2 regions of the Lentilactobacillus hilgardii genome follow, and region 2 is predicted to be linked to the other one. Evidence: predicted binding sites of a transcription regulator. Region 2 holds the regulator's gene; the other holds the start of a gene.
What was found. Region 2 encodes HrcA, which represses chaperone genes, less so after heat shock. Its sites were predicted from a motif close to TTAGCACTCNNNNNNNNNGAGTGCTAA; they were not measured.
Positions count from the first base shown of each region.

Region 1 (8,016 bases), 1.1 Mb from region 2:
GTTTGTCGATGCAGCTATTAAAAGCGAGATTCAAGTCGGTCACAAATTTGGTCCGATTAACCATTGGGCACCGGCGGACGAACTGTAATCATTTAAATGACTTATACTAAAACGAAAGAACATTTTTTGGAGGCTTGCCATTTTGTCAAAACGATCAATTAACTTATTGTTTTCCATCTTACTTTTTTGCAGTGCGGCTGCTTATACAATGACGTCACCGGCAACTGCCAACGCAAAGTCATCCTACAAGATAGTTAAGATCAAGACTTACTCAACCCGAGTGCCTTTTTACGTTAAAGGATCGGGAAACGTCTATATGTGGAATGCAAGCCACTCCAAAAAAATTTTAAATTTAAAGAACCATCCACGTTCTCAATGGTATCGTGCAAAAAGTGTCATTCTAAAGCACGGATCTTCTAACCGGGTATACTACAAATTAGTGTTAGGCGGCCATTACAAGTTTTGGCAGGGCTACGTACGCCGCAGTCAATTAGCCAAGGGATACGGCCCAAATTATAGTGGCCACGCACGAGTTGGCTACTACAAGCTCACACGAGCCCTTCAGTTAACCGGTCGGACTTATCATAACAAAGTCGTTTCGGGTTCTTTGCCCAAGGGTACCATCATCAGAGCTGCAACTTACGTCAGCAAGCAAAAAACATGGCTTAACATTTCATTGGATGGTTTAAGCCATCAAACCCGGTCAAAACTGAATTTTATGCTTTATATAACTTCCGATCTGCTCTATGCCAACAAAGATTTAAATCCACAGGCGCCAAACTACCTGACGCCTGTTTCGGAACCCGCATACATTATCCCTGCACCTCAGCGGGATAATGATGCCAAAACCTCTCCAAATTGGCGAACCGACCTTTATCCCGGTAAAACTTCCGAGTATTGGGATCAGGTGCTTCCCATTCTCCGATTAACGACTGACGGTTACGTTGAATACTACGCGCATCCAACGTTTCAAAATTCATATCTTTCCAGTAACGATAATCCAACAGCCTCTGAAAAGATTACCCATTACGAAACATCGGGAAACCAGACCACAATTTACTATGCAAATCACTTAGATGGTTTTAATGATCAAAAAACCGGCAGTAACACCGATCAGCAATATAAACTTACGATTGAAAATCAAAAAAAGGTTGTCACTGTTAACAAACGGGATGCTAACGGCACCATCTTCTCAACGACGTCATATGGTCAATTTCTGATAGGCGGCCGGCCATTCCACAGCTTGGATTATACAGACGATTAACCGAGTATTACTCGTTATCAATCATCATTTACAAACGGGTTTGATTAACAGAAAAGTGTTCCACAATTGTTAGGCGAACAAGCCTACTAATCGTGGAACACTTTTTTATAGCGGTTTCTTCATTTAACCGGCTTAACCGCCTAAACTGCCGGCGCTTGTATAATATTTTCGATTACCTAATTTATAGGCACTATACACAAATGTTTCTCCGTCAGAATCAGCTGGGCTGTACTTAACATCTCTCTTTAAATTAATTTCCGTTAAGCGATATTTTTGCTGACCGGATTGATGAACCTTCTTATCCAATAAGCCTTTAATATGATGGCGGTAATAAAAATATTTTTTATTGCCAACTATACTGATTTTATTAATTTTGGCATAGGAAGTCGGCTTGGATACAAAGTGATCATTCTTGTAATCCCGGGCATAATATTCCAGATAACCGTCAGTCGTTGCAACAACACGATCTCCTTTACCAAAGTGATAAGAACGACTTAAAATACCATAATCCTCTTCCATGCTCAGATTATCGTTTACAAGTAGGCCCTTCGGCATCGAAACCTGTGTGAGATAATCTCCTTCGGGTTTTAGCGCGCTTCTCGTCCAATTACCGCCCGGATGTGGCTTAGGCCACGTCTGCCTCGCCTTATAACTTAGCAGTTTGAAATTAATTTGGGCCATACTTTTTCCAGCATCGGATTTTGGAAGAACGTTTTGGACTTCTGTATACTTCATCGCTTTCACAACGGTACCCTTTTTAATCGTGACAGGTTGATTTGTCCCGTACATCTTTATCTGAAATGTCTGATTGGCCTTGTAAAATTGATACGTTGCGCCCTGACTGCCATCGGCTTTGACGACTGTGACAAAAACCATACTGAATAACAATACAATGGCACTTTCAACTAGAAATTCTTTTAATTTACTCATTTCTCTCATCCCTTCCTGCGCCACTCAAATCCGAGGTTGTTCTTCAACTTAATAAGTTCCAGGGAGGTGCCCGCCGCAACTACCTAAATGCCGGTTTATCAGGCATTCCCATCATACTTTCTACTTACGGTTGCGCAACACCGACTAGATTAGTGCGACCTTGCAACTAGCTAAATCTTGTCATACTGGCAACTTTCCCCCAGAATAGGTTTAACTATTAAAGGAGTGATGACAATGCTTCAGTTCTCGAAACAACTTAAAAAATATAGGGCAGCTAATAATCTGTCTCAAGACGACTTGGCCAAAAAGTTATTTGTTTCCAGACAGGCAATCTCAAAGTGGGAACAGGGAGACGCAACTCCCGATCTCAATAATCTTGTTAAGTTAGCAGAAATCTTTAATATCAGCTTGGACACGCTGGTGCTTGGCGCTTCGGAAACCAAATCAACGGTTGATCAAAACCAATATACTTTTGATCCTACGTCAGGTCTTTATAAGCGCCGCTATGGCCAAATGAATTTTTGGGATTTTCTAGCCCGATTTTGGTGGTTAATTTTTCCGATAGGCGGCTTCATAATGGCAATCATTGAAACACTTACCCCGTAGTCCTACCATTTATCCGGGCTCCAAATTCGTCCGTCAATTTCCTGCTGCCCCTGATCAATTCGTTTGGTTTGTTCAATAATCAGATCCTGAGCCGCTTTCAAAATTGATCGATTAATGAAAGACTGTTCATTCTCTGCTATCTCGGCAAGCTGTTGAACCGCCCAATCCTGCGTATCACCCATTACTATTCCTCCTGATCCCGAATCATTTTTATGTTTAACTTCAAATCATCAATTTGATCCTGACGACTATCAATCGAATCAATAATTAAATCAAGCAACTCCCTTTGTTGTGCGGTTTTCCCGGCCTCTAGTTGTTTAAGACGAGTGATCAGCCACTTCTCACGTTTTTCAAGGCTTAATGGCATTGGCGCGCTCAAATATTGAAGATAGCCAACCAATAATTCTTGCTTCTTTAAAACGTCCAGATAGCCGAATTGATCGATTATAAATGATTTCAAGTAAACCATCCCCGCCTTATTGGCAAATGCCTCAAACGGCTTCATAAGCTCGGAAATCGTGAATCGTTCCCGACCCCCGGCCTGAAAATCCGCCAGTGAATCGCCCAGCGTGATCACGAGACCCAATTCCTTATTTTTAAGCCAGTGTTTTGCGACAATAAACTTTCTGGTAAACACGTCATCCATGTATTGTTTTAAGCTCGCTGGTGACGTGTACCAATACATCGGAAATTGAAAAATAATCCGGTCAAATGCCCGCAATCGTTTTTGTTCATCGACAATGTTTATTTGGGTTGCGGAATACAAGTCATCAATAGAGCGCCATGTGACATTATCCAAATAATCAGCACTGGTTTTCAAAAAAGTCTGGGTAGCGGATGCTGTAGCTTTTGGATGTGAAACTAAAACCAACGTTTTCATTGTGATCACCTTACTTTCCATTCGTATTGTTACCTGCTATTGTATGCTATATCAGTAGGACTAACAAAGGGGATTTTAAAATGGCAACTTATACAATTCACACAACTTACCGTAACATTGGTGCACAGACGATGAATCAAGCTGGCGATCATCAATTTATCGCGGATGAACCCACTATTTTCCGCGGTACGGATGCTGGCCCAAATCCGGTTCAATATTTATTAGGAGCCGTTGGTGCCTGTCTTGGTGCCAGTGCTGCTTCACTGGTCAATAGACCGAAATCAACCATTAAAATCAAAAAATTCGATGTTCTTGTGACTGGTGAAACCGAACGATTTGCGGATAAATCATCCCGGGTTTCAAAAATTAACGTTAAATTAACTTGCGAAACGAACCTGAATCAGGAAGAAAATCGAAAATTCATCGAAGATACCATCCATTTATGCACGGTTCATAACACATTAAAAGATGCAGTCGAGTTTACATTTGATATCAATTAAGAAAAAGTTAACAGTAAGATTACAAAAAGTGTTAGCGCTCACAGATGTGAAGTGCTAATTTTTTATTTTATTTTTTGGTATATGTGTTAAGATCGCCTATATGTAGGCGTTCTCTATCAAAAATTAATCAAGCAAATTCTTGTACTGATAACAATTTCATGATATTATATAGTTGTTCGTAAGGGGAACAGATATTCTTATAGACGAACAGCTCAATTAGAAAACTAAATAGTAAATAATCGGAGGCATGCATATGAATAACGATATTTTTGATGACATTTTTAACGACCCGTTCTTCAAGCAACAATTACCAAATATGTCGGGTCAACAACAAATGCGACAGCAACCCGTTCAAGTGCAGGAACGCAGACCTCAAAATAAAACGACCTTATTAGACCAATATGGAACCGACCTAACCAAAATGGCTAAAGATGGCAAGCTTGACCCCGTCATTGGTCGGGATAAAGAAATTGAACAAATGGAAGAAGTTTTGAGCAGACGAACCAAGAATAATCCAGTATTAATCGGTGAAGCCGGCGTCGGCAAAACAGCTGTCGTTGAGGGTCTCGCTCAAAAGATTGTTGATGGTGACGTTTCCGAGAAACTGCTTAACAAGCGGATTATCTCTGTAGATGTTGTTTCACTGGTTCAGGGAACCGGCATTCGTGGCCAATTTGAGGAACGAATGAAAAAGTTGATTGATGAAGTTTCAAAGAATAAAGATGTGATCCTGTTTATTGATGAAATTCATCAAATCATCGGTGCCGGATCAACCGGTGAAGGCGATAAAATGGATGCCGGAAACATTCTGAAACCTAAATTGGCACGTGGCGACTTTCAACTCATCGGTGCGACCACCAGTAACGAATATCGTGATATTGAAAAAGACCAGGCACTTGCCCGTCGATTCCAGCCAATCATGGTTAACGAACCAAGCGAACAAGATACACTGACAATCATTAAGGGACTAAAGCCAAAGTATGAAAGATTCCATCACGTTCGTTATACCGACGACGCCCTAAAAGCCGCTGTGTCATTCAGTAACCGTTACATTCAGGATCGAATGAATCCGGATAAGGCGATCGATTTAATCGATCAAGCCGGTGCTAAAGTTGCGATGGGCTCATCAATTACAAAGGACAAGTCAACTTTGCAGCAAGAGGCTGAAAAGCTTGAAAAGTCCAAAAAGGATGCTTCATCTAATGAAGAATACGAAAAAGCTGCCGGGCTTCGCGATAAGCTCGACAAAGTAGAAGCTCAAATCAAAGCCATTGATAATGGCACTAAAGTAGAAGTACCCGAAGTTACTGCAGACGTTATTAAAAAAGTTGTTGAACGTATTACAGGCGTCCCTGTTACTGACGTTAATAAAAACCAGGTCAGTCAACTCAACAGTCTGAACAAAGATCTCAAAAAAGAGGTTATCGGTCAGAACAAAGCAATTGATGCAATCTCGGCAGCCATCAAACGTAGCCGGGTTGGCTTTACAGAGGGCAATCGGCCAATCGGCAGTTTCCTGTTTGTTGGCCCTACCGGAGTTGGTAAGACTCAAACGGCAAAGGCGCTTGCCAAAGAACTATTTGGAACAACCAAAGCCATGTTTCGTTATGACATGTCTGAATATATGGATAAGATTAGTGCTTCCAAACTAATCGGTTCGGCTCCCGGCTATGTGGGTTATGAGGAAGGCGGTCGATTAACGGAACAAGTCCGTCGTCATCCTTATAGTTTGATCCTGCTCGACGAAATCGAGAAGGCCCATCCCGATGTTCTGAACCTGTTACTGCAAATCTTGGATGATGGCCGCCTATCCGATGCACAGGGCCGAACCGTTGACTTCAGCAACACAGTCATCATCATGACCAGTAATGCCGGTCAAGAAAATAGCAGTGATAAAAAGGATGTCATTGATCGCTTGAAGCCTTACTTCAAGCTTGAGTTTTTGAATCGAATTGATGATATTATTCAATTCAATTCATTAACAAAGGCTGATTTGCTTCAAATTCTTGATCTCATGCTCAATGACTTGGATCAATTGGTAAACAAATCACGTGGTATCCACTTCACCATAACGGATGATGCTAAGAACCAACTGGTTAATATGGGATACAGCAAGGAACTTGGTGCACGTCCAATGCACAGAGTTATCACTAAGGAAATTACCGATAAATTAACTAATAGTTTCCTGGCTCACCCAGAAGAGAAAAACTTTACGGTCAACGCAAAAGATAATCAAATCGAGGTCACCCCTACTACCGGTAAAGAAGCAACGATCAGTAAGTAATGTTTCCGGTCGAAATCCAAGTTAATCCGTTGACATATACCAGCGATATTGGTATATTATAGTCAATGTGTTTCAGGAGTCGATTTTCAAAGGTACTTGTTTTATAGTTTTATGAAATAACTTCCTTGGAATCAGTTCAACTAGATACATTAAAATTTATGATGCGCAAAAAGCGCAAGGAGGTTTCATATATTATGAAACAAGGTACTGTTAAATGGTTCAACGCTGATAAAGGTTATGGCTTCATTACTACTGACGATGGTGACGTATTTGTTCACTTCTCAGCTATCAACAAAGACGGCTTCAAGTCATTAGACGAAGGCCAACATGTAACCCTTGACGTTGAAGACAGCGACCGTGGCCCACAAGCTGCCAACGTTACTGTTGTTGACGACTAATTAAAAAATTAAAAAGTTTTTTAAAAACCGACGAGAGATCGTCGGTTTTTTTGTGCTTACAGACACAAGCCCTGCATTAACTAACTCCTCCCGTTAACCATATACCCCTAAAATAATTAATCGTGTTCATTTAATACAAAACGCGGTATACTAAATTTGGATATTATATAAAGGGGTATATTAGTTATGGAAATAAATAGGTCAACTGCTTGCAGAAAGGTCATTTTAATAACGAGCTTTCTGGCTACTTTGATATTAGGCTTTCTGGTCGTTACCGATCATACATATGCTGATGTTCAGTCACAAACAACATGCAGCGAAACAACGTCTCAATCCTCATCCTCGGAGCAAACAATTGTCTTTAAGGAATCGGCTTCCAACAGCGATAATGTCGACTCATCAACTGACACGACGCTCAATAACACTTCGGATAGTCAAAGCAATAATCAAAATGCTACCACGTCAAATCAATCGTCCACAAGTGGTGCAACCACTCCTGCACCTTCGGAAAACACGGCCGATACCAGTCAGCCAACGTCTTCAGTAAATGGTTCAAGCACACCAGAATCGACATCTTCTTCATCAGAAAGCGCCAATGCAAGTTCTTCAACTAATGAATCGCAAGTTAACAATCCATCATCACAAGACGTGACCGGTACTGCATCATCGAAAGATCAAGGTCAAACCAACACCGATTCTACAAGTAATGATGTTGATTCAACAACTGGTTCAAGTCCTGTAACGGATCAATCCTCAAGTACCGACAACACAACGACCGGAGGAACCGATAAGGATCAGATCACCGTTACGGGTACCAATAGTTCAACTGATCCCGCAATCAAACAGTCCAGTTCCAATCCCTTACTCAATTGGTTGACAAATATGACCAGTGCCGGAGCTGCTGCCTTGATTTATCCATTTATCACTTCCCGCCAAGGGTCTCATTTATTATCAGAATTTCGAACATTATTATCCCCTACCCGCTACAACATTGATCAAACCTGGTCGGATTTGGATCAAAAATATAATCCTGACTATACAAAGCAATTCTACACTGATGCCCAGAACTGGTATGATAATGAGGTTAAAAAAGAAACGTTAACGGTTCCGTTTGCGGACGGCAGCGGAAATGCCTCGGCAACTTATATCGCTCA
Region 1 is NZ_CP047121.1:2,609,175-2,617,190, forward strand. Features, by position in the region: gene thiD (bifunctional hydroxymethylpyrimidine kinase/phosphomethylpyrimidine kinase) at 1-88, shown strand, start outside; gene GQR93_RS12415 (hypothetical protein) at 143-1,264, shown strand; gene GQR93_RS12420 (hypothetical protein) at 1,397-2,194, opposite strand; gene GQR93_RS12425 (helix-turn-helix domain-containing protein) at 2,429-2,800, shown strand; gene GQR93_RS12430 (hypothetical protein) at 2,803-2,982, opposite strand; gene GQR93_RS12435 (NAD(P)H-dependent oxidoreductase) at 2,985-3,701, opposite strand; gene GQR93_RS12440 (OsmC family protein) at 3,761-4,180, shown strand; gene GQR93_RS12445 (ATP-dependent Clp protease ATP-binding subunit) at 4,428-6,464, shown strand; gene GQR93_RS12450 (cold-shock protein) at 6,659-6,862, shown strand; gene GQR93_RS12455 (alpha/beta hydrolase) at 7,049-8,016, shown strand, end outside.
Region 1: the regulator HrcA is predicted to act here: its motif matches at 4,212-4,238, upstream of GQR93_RS12445 (ATP-dependent Clp protease ATP-binding subunit).

Region 2 (8,016 bases):
TCAAGAGTTCATTCAGCACTTTTTAAGCCGTTTTAACCCCATAGCTGTGGTTGCAGGATTTGACCATACTTATGGCGGCGAACCAGCAGATAACATGGTGAACTTGCCAAAGTACGTCAATGGCGCATTTAAAGTTATCACAGTGCCGGCACTCAAGCAAAACAATCAAAAAGTGAGTTCTACTCAAATTCGCAATAATTTGGATAATGGGCATATTGAAAAGGTTAATCAATTGTTGGGTCGTCCCTTCCAGACCGAAGGTGTGATTGTTCACGGTGAGGAGCGCGGTCGGTTATTGGGCTATCCAACTGCTAATGTTGAGCATTCGGAGTATCAATGGCTTCCAACGATTGGCATTTATATTGTCACTGTTGAAATTGGCAGGAAAAAGTATCTGGGGATGGCATCGATAGGTAAGAATGTGACATTTTCTGATAATGGTCCAATGACTGTTGAAATTAATTTGATCGACTTTCATCAAAATATTTACGGTGAAGTCGTTAGAGTCAATTGGCTGTCACATGGGCGGGGAGAAATTAAATTTAAAACCGCTGACGATTTAGTTGAGCAACTTGATAGAGATGAGCAGGATACTCGCCATTATCTATCGGAACATCCAGATATCTTAAATTAGCACTATTAGCACTCAAACGAATTTATTGCTAAAAATCGTTGATAATCCCTTGACTTATAACACATGGTTTGTTAAATTATAAATGTGCCTTAGCACTCGAATACTATGAGTGCTAAAAAGAGGTGATGTTAGTGCTGACGGATAGGCAAAAAGATATTCTTAAAATAATCATTCGAGATTATACGAGGACGGGAATGCCAGTTGGTTCCAAGGCATTAGCTTCAGAATTTCCGACCCATGTTAGCTCCGCAACGGTTAGAAATGATATGGCTGCACTTGAATCAAAGGGCTTAATCACAAAAACACATTTTTCATCTGGAAGGGTTCCATCCATGCAAGGTTATCGTTATTATGTTGACAATCTTGTTCAACCGGATCCGCTGGATGATAGTGCAGAAGATTTAATCAAAAGTTCTTTTAACATTGAGTTTAACCGAATTGACGAAATCATTCAGGAATCTGCAAAGGTGTTATCCGATTTAACAAGTTATATGGCAGTCACTTTCAATCCTGAACCAGGAAATAATTTAAAATTGGGTGGCTTTCGACTTGTTAAACTGGATGATCGACAGGTAATGGCAATTATCGTTACTAATACTGGTCATGTGGTTGATAAGATTTTCCGATTAACGAATGTTTCTTCGGAACAGCTGGAAACCATTGTTAACATTATCAATTCAGAGTTAGTTGGCAAACCTATTTCTCAGGTTGCCGATAAATTAAGAATTGATATTCCAATGTTAATGACGAAGTATATTCAGACACCCCAGGGATTTTTGAAGATATTTGGTGAAATGCTTAGTGAAGCTGGTCGAGACAAGGTTCATGTCGACGGTAAACTTAACTTATTAAAGTTTGCGGAACGTCAAAACATTGACAGGTTGAAGCCTCTATACAATCTTTTGGACACCGAAGATACTGTTCAAAAAATTATTAATCCTGATTCCCACGATGTTCAAGTTCGAATTGGAAGCGAGCTAAGAAACGATTTGTTAAAAGATTATAGTATTATCACTGGGACCTATGATTTAAATGAGTATGGACACGGTGTTATCGCTGTTATTGGACCAACCAGGATGCCTTACTCAAAGATTATTGGAATCGTTGGTGCATTAAGAGAAGAACTAACCAAAAAGCTTTTAGGGTACTATGATGATAACTAATTTTAAGGAGGCGATTGTTTGGCAGATAAAAAGGATGATTCATTAAAATCAAATGAGCCAGCAGACGATTTGGCTTCTAAGAATGATCATGGGCACGAAAAAAAAGTTCAAGATGCAAAGGCAGCAAAAAAATCCGATTTTTCTAAAACTGAAAAGCATGATTCAGCAGACGAAGTTGTCAAGTTAAAGCAGACTGTAGTTAATTTGCAAAAAAAACTTGATGATATGGAAAACCGGTATTTAAGGGCCGAAGCTGATATAAAAAACATTCAAACTCATGCTAAGAAGGAACAGGCTGATTTGATTAAGTATGATGGTCAGCAACTGGCACATGATATTTTGCCGATCGTTGATAACCTTCAACGCGCACTTGCAGTTGAAGCAACCGACGAGAATGGTAAACAATTAAAAAAGGGCGTTTCAATGGTATTCGAGCATTTAACTAAGGCACTGTCTGATAATGGTGTTGAGGAAATTGATGCATTGAACAAACCGTTCGATCCCAAACTTCAACAAGCGATTCAAACGACGACTGCTGATGAGAAGCATCCGGCCGATACCGTGGCGCAGGTTCTGCAAAGTGGTTACCGATTAAAAGATCGGGTTCTTCGACCAGCAATGGTTGTCGTCGCAAAATAAATCTTTAAAGAAAAAGAGGATTATTTATGGCAAGTAATAAAATTATCGGTATTGATTTAGGAACAACAAACTCTGCCGTTGCTGTATTGGAAGGCAACGAACCTAAGATTATTCCAAACCCGGAAGGTTCACGTACAACACCATCTGTCGTGGCATTTAAAGATGGCAAACCTTCTGTTGGTGAAGTTGCAAAACGTCAAGAAATTACAAATCCAAATACTGTTCACTCCATTAAGAGTCATATGGGTGAACCGGGCTATACAGTTGATGTTGATGGCAAGAAGTATACGCCACAACAAATTTCAGCAATGATTCTTCAATATATTAAAGATTTTGCTGAGGATTACATTGGTGATAAAGTTGAAAATGCTGTTATTACTGTTCCAGCTTATTTCAACGATGCTCAGCGTCAAGCAACTAAAGATGCTGGTAAAATTGCAGGTTTAACTGTTAAGCGAATCATTAACGAACCTACTGCTGCAGCTTTGGCATATGGTCTTGATAAGCAAGATAAAGATGAAAAAGTGCTTGTTTACGATTTGGGTGGTGGTACTTTTGATGTTTCCATCCTTGAATTGGGCGATGGTGTCTTTCAAGTTCTTTCCACAAATGGTGATACCCATCTTGGTGGAGATGACTTTGATCAACGCGTAATGGATTGGTTAATTGACGGATTTAAGAAAGAAAACGGTGTTGACCTTTCAAAGGATAAGATGGCTCTTCAACGTTTAAAGGATGCTGCTGAAAAGGCCAAAAAAGATCTTTCCGGTGTCACTGAATCTGAAATCAGCTTGCCATTTATTTCAGCTGGTGAGAACGGACCTTTGCATTTGCAAACAACTTTGACCAGAGCTAAATTCAATGAATTAACTTCTGACTTGGTTGCAAAAACAAAGACACCGTTTGACAATGCTTTAAAAGATGCCGGTTTGCAAGTTTCAGACATTGATCAAGTTATTTTAAATGGTGGATCAACTCGAATCCCTGCTGTTCAAGAAGCAGTTAAGTCATGGACAGGTAAGGATTCCAATCATTCAATCAACCCTGATGAAGCAGTTGCTTTAGGTGCTGCTGTCCAAGGCGGTGTCATTACTGGTGATGTTAAAGACGTTGTTTTACTTGACGTTACGCCATTGTCACTTGGTATTGAAACCATGGGTGGTGTCTTCACCAAGTTAATTGATCGTAATACCACTATTCCAACTTCCAAGTCACAAGTTTTCTCAACTGCTGCTGATAATCAACCAGCCGTTGACATTCACGTATTGCAGGGTGAACGTCCAATGGCAGCAGATGATAAAACACTTGGTCAATTTCAATTAACTGATATTCCAGCTGCTCCAAGAGGTGTTCCTCAAATTGAAGTCACATTTGATATCGATAAAAACGGTATTGTTAATGTATCTGCCAAGGATAAGGGCACAGGCAAGCAACAGAAGATTACCATTAAAGATTCCTCAGGACTTTCCGATGACGAAATTAAAAAGATGATGAATGAAGCCAAGGAAAATGAGGAAGCTGATAAGAAGCGTAAGGAAACAGTTGACTTGAATAATGAAGTTGACCAATTGATCTTCCAGACTGATAAGACGCTTAAAGAAGTTAAGGGCAAGGTCTCAGATGATGAAATCAAAAAGGCTGAAGATGCTCGTGACGCACTGAAAAAAGCAAAGGAAGACAACAATGTTGATGATATGAAAGCTAAGAAAGATGATTTGAATAAGATCGTTCAAGACTTGGCAGTAAAATTGTATCAACAACAAGCTCCTAAAGATGGTCAAGGCCAATCAACTGATGGTCAACAACAGGGTAATACCGGATCATCTAATGGTGATTCATCTGACAAAGGTAACGATGATGGAACAGTCAATGGTGACTTCCATGAAGTTCACAATGACGATGATAAAAAGTAATCTTTAGAATCGTATTAGAACAAAAGTCAAGGCCAGCTGGCTTTGGCTTTTTGTTAAAATATGGTATTCTATCAAAGTATAGATTTGATTGAAGATGGGAGTTTCTAATGGCAAATAAAGATTATTATGATATCCTCGGGGTTTCGAAAGATGCCAGTGACGATGAGATCAAACATGCCTACCGTAAATTATCAAAAAAATGGCATCCAGATATTAACAAAGCTCCGGATGCAGAAGCAAAATTTAAAGAAATTAATGAAGCATATGAGACACTAAGTGATCCACAAAAACGTGCCAATTATGATCAGTACGGTTCTGCTGACGGAGCCGCTGGTGGTTTTGGCGGTGGAGCCGGAGCAGGCGGCTTTGGTAATTTTGATTCAAGCGGTTTTGGCTTTGATGATATTTTTAGCCAATTTTTTGGTAATCGTCAACAAAGTGCCGATCCTTCTGCGCCAAGACAAGGACGTGATCTTCAATACCAAATGACTATGGAATTTGAAGATGCTATTTTTGGTAAGACAACGCGAATTAAATACAATCGTGAAGCACAATGTCACACTTGTGGTGGTACCGGTGCAAAACCAGGCACATCTCCTGTGACATGTTCTCGTTGTGGTGGTCGAGGCTTTATTGTAACCGAGACTAACACACCTCTTGGAAGGATGCAGTCTCGACAAACTTGTCCGGTTTGTCATGGTACTGGTAAAGAAATTAAGGAAAAATGTCCAACTTGTGGTGGTAGTGGCCATGTTGATGAACGCCATGAAATTGAAGTTAAGGTTCCAGCTGGAATTGATGATGGCCAACAAATGAGGTTACAAGGACAAGGGGAAGCCGGGACAAACGGCGGACCTTACGGTGACCTATACATTGTTTTCCGAGTCAAACCAAGCAAAATTTTCACTCGAGACGGGTCAACGATTTACGTCGATCAACAGATTAGCTTTGCCCGGGCTGCACTTGGCGGTAAGATCAAGGTTAAAACTGTTCATGGTGATGTTGAGCTCAAAGTTCCTGCAGGTACTCAAACCGGGACTACATTCCGTCTAAAGGGAAAAGGTGCGCCAAGATTGCGTGGGAATGGAACAGGTGACGAACGTGTGACTGTTACAGTTACGACACCTAAATCCTTAAACAAAGAGCAGAAGATTGCGATGGAAGCATTCGCAAAAGCCAGTGGTGAAAACATTGGTGGTAAGGGTGCAAGTAATTTTTTTGACAAAGTAAAGGACGCTTTTGATAAGAAATAATGATGGACATAACTGATTATTTCATTAAGCGTTTATTAATCAAATAATATGTGAAGGGACTGTTGGTAAACATGCAAACTTTGCCGCAGTCCTTTCTTTGTGATTATCATAAATATTGGCAGAAAGCTTAAATTTGTTGCGACATTCCTTCTTTTTCACTAAACTAGAGGGGATAAGATATTTTTTAGACAATGAAAGTGAGAAAACAACATGGATTTGAAAAAAATGAAGGAACATCAAAAATATATTCGCAATTTTTCCATCGTTGCTCACATCGACCATGGGAAGTCGACACTTGCTGATCGAATTCTTGAGATGACCGATACAGTTGCAAAAAGGGATATGAAAAATCAATTGTTGGACAACATGGACCTGGAACGTGAACGTGGAATTACGATTAAGCTGAATGCGGTTGAATTGACCTATCATGCTAAGGATGGCCATGATTACGAATTTCATTTAATCGATACCCCGGGACACGTTGATTTTTCATATGAAGTATCTCGAAGTTTGGCAGCTTGTGAAGGAGCTGTATTAGTAGTCGATGCGGCACAAGGAGTCGAGGCACAAACTTTGGCTAACGTTTATTTAGCAATTGATGATGATCTGGAGATTGTCCCCGTTATCAATAAAATTGATTTACCATCCGCAGAACCGGAAAAGGTCCGTAAAGAAATTGAGAATGTCATTGGCATCGATGCATCTGATGCTGTTCTTGCAAGTGCAAAAAAAGGAATTGGAATTGAAGATCTTTTGGAACAGATTGTGCATAAGATTCCCGCTCCAAGTGGCGATGTTAACGGTCCACTGAAAGCTTTGGTTTTTGATTCTGTTTATGACGATTATCGTGGCGTTGTTTTGAGTGTCCGATTATTTGAGGGGACAGTGCAGCCAGGCGATAAAATTAAAATGATGAATAGCGGTAGTGAATATGAAGTGACCGAAGTTGGTGTTAATTCTCCCAATCCCGTTAAACGAGACTATTTGATGTCCGGTGATGTTGGTTATATTACGGCAAGCATTAAGGATATTACAACGACTCGTGTTGGTGATACGGTGACGAATGCGAATGACCCAGCAGAAAAAGAATTACCGGGATATCGTGAAATGCATCCAATGGTTTATGCTGGACTTTATCCAACTGATAATGCAAAGTTCGACGATTTGAGAGAAGCACTTGAGAAGTTAAAACTTAATGATGCTGCGCTTGAATTTGAACCTGAAGTATCGCAAGCTTTGGGCTTTGGCTTCCGTTGTGGTTTCTTGGGTCTGCTTCACATGGATGTGGTGCAGGAGCGGTTGGAACGTGAATTTAATCTTGATCTCATTACCACCGCACCATCGGTTACCTATGAAGCAAAGTTAACGGATGATACTGTTAAAGAGGTTGAAAACCCATCAGAAATGCCTGATAGCTCATCAATAAAACAGATCTCAGAGCCTTACGTAAAAGCGACTATTATGGTTCCAAATGATTACGTAGGTGCCGTTATGGAGCTATGTCAGCATCGTCGAGGCATTTTCGATACCATGGAGTATCTTGACGATTATAGGGTCAACGTGGTTTATCACATGCCGCTTTCTGAAATCATTTTTGATTTCTTTGACAAACTTAAATCCGGCACACATGGTTATGCATCTTTAGACTATGAAGTTGAAGATTACCGTGCAAGTGACCTGGTAAAAATTGATATTCTTTTGAATGGTGAGAAAGTTGATGCATTAAGTTTTATTTCACATCGACAATTTGCGGCAACCCGTGCCAGGGATATCGTCGGCAGGTTGAAGAATATCATCCCGCGACAAAACTTTGAAATTCCGGTTCAAGCAGCTATTGGTGCCAAGATTATTGCCAGGACCAATATCAAAGCTTATCGAAAGGATGTCACAGCTAAGCTCTATGGTGGTGACAGAACCAGACGAATGAAGTTACTTGAAAAACAGAAAGCCGGTAAGAAGAGAATGAAGGCTGTGGGAAAAGTTGATATCCCGCAGGAAGCATTCATGGCGGTTCTTCAAACCGATGAGGAAGAAAAGGGCGATAAATAAGGGCTTTGGTTCATAAAACGCATACCAAAGTGTATCGAATTATTTGGCAGGCCTTTATTGCACTCTTCGTTTAACAGATATTAGAATTGAGATTCAATTGCGAAAGTTCACCTTGTATTGTGTGGGGGTGAACTTTTTTGGATAAGCCATATCCGGGCTTTACAATGAGCATTTTTTAACACACTACCAAAAGGGACGACGCTGATTTTTGTGTATATTTAAATTGGTAGCGGCTATTCTTCGTTTGAAAACAGACGCTTTTAGCTCCTCAAAATAAAAGATCATGATTTAAGTCTTCATTACAAGACATAAAATCATGATCAACATTTAAATGAAACAGGAAACTTAAAACTGATCAGAATAAT
Region 2 is NZ_CP047121.1:1,545,777-1,553,792, forward strand. Features, by position in the region: gene ribF (riboflavin biosynthesis protein RibF) at 1-634, shown strand, start outside; gene hrcA (heat-inducible transcriptional repressor HrcA) at 760-1,797, shown strand; gene grpE (nucleotide exchange factor GrpE) at 1,816-2,436, shown strand; gene dnaK (molecular chaperone DnaK) at 2,463-4,349, shown strand; gene dnaJ (molecular chaperone DnaJ) at 4,457-5,602, shown strand; gene lepA (translation elongation factor 4) at 5,813-7,651, shown strand.